One region of the Serratia sp. CoH_122_TC_1 genome, then DNA from elsewhere that is predicted to be linked to it. Evidence: predicted binding sites of a transcription regulator. Region 1 holds the regulator's gene; the other holds the start of a gene.

Region 1 (2,468 bases):
TAAGCTGCATAGGTTGGAAGCTGGGAATGTCCAGCGTACTGACCTGTTGCAAAGCACCTGCGGAGAAATCCACCATGAACACGCTTTTTGCTTTGCCCAATTCGTCGAAACTGAGTGGGATCGGCGAACCGCTGTAGCGAATGTGCTCGGATTTTGCGACGTTCTGCGCACGGTGAATATGCCCCAAGGCGATGTAGTCGGCCGGTGGGAAAGCTTGCGCCGGGAAGGCATCCAGCGTGCCGATATAGATATCGCGCACGGAATCGGACGTGGTAACGCCAACCGTCGTCAGGTGGCCCGTGGCAACGATAGGCAGTGCCAGGCCGAGCGCGTCGCGGCGTGCACAGGCGGAGTGATAAAGCGTCTGGTAATGTTCTGCGATGGCCTCTTGCAGCGCCTGCTGTTTTTGCACGCCTGACTCACCGGCTCGGCTGGTAAGCAGATCTCGCGGGCGTAAGAACGGGATGGCGCACAGCACGGCGCCCGGTTGGCCGTCGCGTTGGTTCAGGACCACGATTTGCTGTTCGGTTTCAGCCTGCGCGTTGGCGATCACCGTCGTATTCAGGCAAGAAAGCAATTCACGCGACTCATTTAAGGTCGCCACGGAATCGTGGTTACCTCCCAGCACCACTAATTGGCAGCCGGTATGTTGCAGCTCTACCACGAAGCGGTTGTACAGTTCGCGGGCATAGCTGGGTGGCGAACCGGTATCGAACAGGTCCCCGGCGACGATCAGTGCATCCACCTGATGTTGCTCGATTTGGTCTATCAGCCAGCGCAGAAAAGCCTGGTGCTCGGCGGCACGGCTTTTGGTGAAAAAGTACTGGCCAAGATGCCAGTCAGAGGTGTGGATCAGGCGCATGACACTCCCGGGGCGATAAGCTAATGGCGGTGATTATAAAGGGCACCGCGGCGGCTGTCGTGACGGAATCATTATGACAACTGAATGATTTTTCTTTGACGTTGGAAATAATCGCTATGCTTACTGCCTATAACAGGGTGTTCTTTTCATAAAAGTGTCATAAAACTGACGCATAATGGCGCCCGCAGATAGCTAACACATTGGCAGGATTGACGATGGCAAGACGCATATTGGTGGTGGAAGACGAAGCGCCGATCCGTGAGATGGTGTGCTTTGTGTTGGAACAGAATGGTTACCAACCGTTGGAAGCCGAGGATTATGACAGTGCCGTGACACGCCTGTCTGAACCGTTCCCTGATTTAGTGTTGCTCGACTGGATGTTACCCGGGGGATCCGGCATTCAGTTTATCAAGCATATGAAGCGTGAAGCGCTAACCCGCGATATTCCGGTGATGATGCTGACAGCGCGTGGTGAAGAAGAAGACCGGGTTCGTGGTCTGGAAGTCGGTGCGGATGATTACATCACCAAACCTTTCTCGCCGAAGGAACTGGTGGCACGTATCAAGGCGGTAATGCGCCGTATTTCACCCATGGCAGTGGAAGAAGTGATTGAAATGCAAGGGCTGAGCCTGGACCCTTCCTCACACCGCGTGATGGCTAACGAGCAAGCGCTGGATATGGGGCCGACCGAGTTCAAGCTGTTGCACTTCTTTATGACCCACCCTGAGCGAGTTTATAGCCGCGAACAGTTGCTTAATCACGTCTGGGGCACTAACGTTTATGTGGAAGACCGCACCGTTGACGTGCATATCCGCCGACTCCGTAAGGCGTTAGAGACCACTGGTCATGACAAAATGGTTCAAACCGTTCGGGGCACAGGCTACCGATTCTCAACGCGCTACTGATCGCGCCGCGCTGGAGAATATGCCGTGTTAGAACGTCTATCCTGGAAGAGGCTGGCCCTGGAGCTGGCCCTTTTCTGCCTACCTGCCTTATTACTGGGGCTGATTTTCGGTTATCTGCCCTGGTTGCTGCTTGCCTCCGTGCTGGCTGCGCTGGTGTGGAACTTCTACAACCAACTTAAACTTTCTCACTGGCTGTGGGTTGACCGCAGCATGACACCGCCACCTGGGCGCTGGAGCTGGGAACCGCTGTTTTACGGCTTATACCAGATGCAACAGCGAAACCGTCGCCGACGTCGTGAGCTGGCGTTATTGATCAAACGTTTCCGCAGCGGCGCAGAGTCACTGCCTGATGCGGTGGTGATGACGACCGTTGAAGGTAACATCTTCTGGTGTAACGGGTTGGCGCAGCATCTGCTGGGTTTCCGTTGGCCTGAAGATAACGGCCAACACATCCTGAACCTGCTGCGTTATCCGGAATTCAGCCACTATCTGCAACAGCAGGAGTTCTCTCGACCGTTAACGCTGCAGTTGAACAATGAGCATTACGTTGAGTTTCGCGTGATGCCGTATTCAGAAGGGCAGCTGTTGATGGTTGCGCGTGACGTTACCCAAATGCGTCAGCTTGAAGGCGCCCGGCGCAACTTCTTTGCCAACGTCAGTCATGAGTTGCGCACTCCGCTGACGGTATTGCAGGGCTACCT
Region 2 (2,468 bases), on a different contig from region 1:
GGGCACTGTCACAGTGGAACTCGGCGGGTTTATCCGACGATACGTCCTCGTCCGGGCTTGGCACCAACGGAGTGAGAGCGACCACGTGCGACAAGGCATCACCGTGCTGTTGGTAATATTGCTGCAGGTGGGCAACGGCATCACGTGTACGGGTGATGTCATAGCCGGTTGCATTCATATTGAGCACGAAGCCCGCTGGCGCCACGCCGATCAGCACCAGCATAATCAGGCCGATACCTTTCTGGCCGTCGTTAGCGCCATGCGAGAAGCTGACGCCAATAGCCGACAGGATCAATGCGATGCGCGTCCAGAACGGCGGCTTACGTTTGCCGTCGACCTTTTCACGTTCCGCAGGGGTCATGTGGATACGCTGGCGTTTCTTGGTGCCACTCCAATAGCGGCGCAAGGCAAACACCATCAACCCGGCGACCATCATGCCGACCAGCGGCGAGATGAGCAATGACAGGAAAATACCAATCATTTTCGGGACGTTAAGCGCATCCACCACCGAAGTGTGTGTCATCAGTGCGTTGGTCAAACCCACACCAATAATTGCGCCAATCAGCGTATGGGAGCTGGAGGCCGGCAGACCGAAATACCAGGTGCCGAGGTTCCAGATGATAGCCGCCAGCAGCATGGAGAACACCATGGCTAATCCGTGTGCTGAACTGACGTTCAACAACAGATCTGTTGGCAACAGATGAACAATGGCGTAAGCAACACTCAAACCGCCGAGCATAACGCCAAGAAAGTTAAACAAACCAGCCATCACGACCGCAAGTTGCGAGCGCATGGCACGGGTATAGATTACTGTAGCAACCGCATTGGCCGTGTCATGAAAACCATTGATGGCTTCATAAAACAACACGAACAACAATGCGAGAATTAACATCAGGCCGGTATGGAAATCCAGGCCAGCGAACAAATGCAGCATAAGCGTTACGCCAGTTTGTGGACATGAACGCCGCGCATTATCAGTGACAACCGGGGCCGGGGAAAAGGAAAATATGACGTTTTTTTGATTTAGATATGACGAAACGATGGCGCCGATATGACAAAGATATGAAATATCAGCGCGTTATGCTGTCTGGCTCGTTGTAATATTTTCTTACTATGGCGTTGCCGGCGTCATGGCTTTACAATCTGCCGCCGTAAAGTTGCCGGTTACCGGTGGCGAAACGGCGTAATATGGCGGCCTTTTGTCGCGATTGTGGTTTTTACACCCAAAATAATTGGAGCTGCAGCTTCAAGTATGCAGGGGATATTCAGAGAGGCGCAGGTGGAACAGTTTGATGTCGTGGTAATAGGTGCGGGCGCAGCGGGTATGTTTTGCGCGGCTCAGGCAGGGCAACTGGGTTGCCGGGTGCTGCTGCTCGACAACGGCAAAAAACCGGGGCGTAAAATCCTGATGTCCGGCGGCGGGCGCTGTAACTTTACCAATATGTACACGGAACCGGCCGCTTACCTGTCGAATAACCCACATTTCTGTAAGTCGGCATTGGCGCGTTACACCCAGTGGGATTTTATCGATCTGATCAACCGCTATGGCATCGCCTATCACGAGAAAACGCTGGGGCAACTGTTCTGCGATGACTCGGCACAGCAAGTGGTCGAACTGCTGGTCAAAGAATGTGAGTTGGGCCAGGTGACGACCCGTCTGCGCAGCGAAGTGCTGAGCGTGGAAAAAACCGCGGATGGCTTCGAGTTGACGCTGAATGGCGATAAAGTAAGTGCTTGCTCACTTGTGGTGGCCAGCGGCGGTCTGTCGATGCCGGGCCTGGGCGCTTCACCCTTTGGCTACAAGTTGGCCGAACAGTTTGGCCTGAAGGTGCTGCCAACGCGCGCCGCGCTGGTGCCTTTCACGCTGCATAAACCGCTGCTGGAGCACCTACAGACCTTGTCCGGTGTGTCTGTGCCGGCGGTGATCACCGCAGAAAACGGCGTCAGCTTCCGAGAAAGCATTCTGTTTACCCATCGCGGCCTGTCTGGCCCGGCGGTGCTGCAGCTGTCCAGCTACTGGCAACCTGGTGAGTTTGTGAGCGTTAACTTACTTCCTACGCTTGATTTGGCGGGCTTCCTCAATGAGCAACGTCAGGCTCATCCTAACCAAAGCCTGAAGAATACCCTGGCGCTGCACCTGCCAAAGCGCTTGGTGGAGTGTTTACAGACGTTGGGGCAACTGCCGGAAGCCACGCTCAAACAGCTAAACCCGACGCAGCAGGCTGCGCTGGTGGAAACATTACAAAACTGGCGTGTACAGCCTAACGGCACCGAAGGTTATCGCACGGCGGAAGTGACGCTCGGTGGCGTAGACACCAAAGCGCTCTCTTCCAAGACCATGGAAGCTGCCAAGGTGCCGGGTCTGTATTTCATTGGTGAAGTGGTGGATGTGACAGGGTGGCTGGGGGGATATAACTTCCAGTGGGCCTGGAGCTCGGCGTGGGCCTGCGCTCAGGCGCTGGCGGCGG

The links. The regulator PhoB, encoded in region 1, activates phosphate uptake and scavenging genes when phosphate is short. The targets are predictions, from matches to a motif close to CTGTCATAAAACTGNCNNAT.
Region 2: the regulator PhoB is predicted to act here: its motif matches at 940-959, upstream of pitA (inorganic phosphate transporter PitA).

The regions. Positions count from the first base shown of each region.
Region 1 is NZ_JBXWLA010000007.1:137,220-139,687, reverse strand. It holds gene sbcD (exonuclease subunit SbcD) at 1-862, opposite strand, end outside; gene phoB (phosphate response regulator transcription factor PhoB) at 1,078-1,767, shown strand; gene phoR (phosphate regulon sensor histidine kinase PhoR) at 1,792-2,468, shown strand, end outside.
Region 2 is NZ_JBXWLA010000013.1:142,574-145,041, reverse strand. It holds gene pitA (inorganic phosphate transporter PitA) at 1-934, opposite strand, end outside; gene AC2FC2_RS17615 (BaiN/RdsA family NAD(P)/FAD-dependent oxidoreductase) at 1,280-2,468, shown strand, end outside.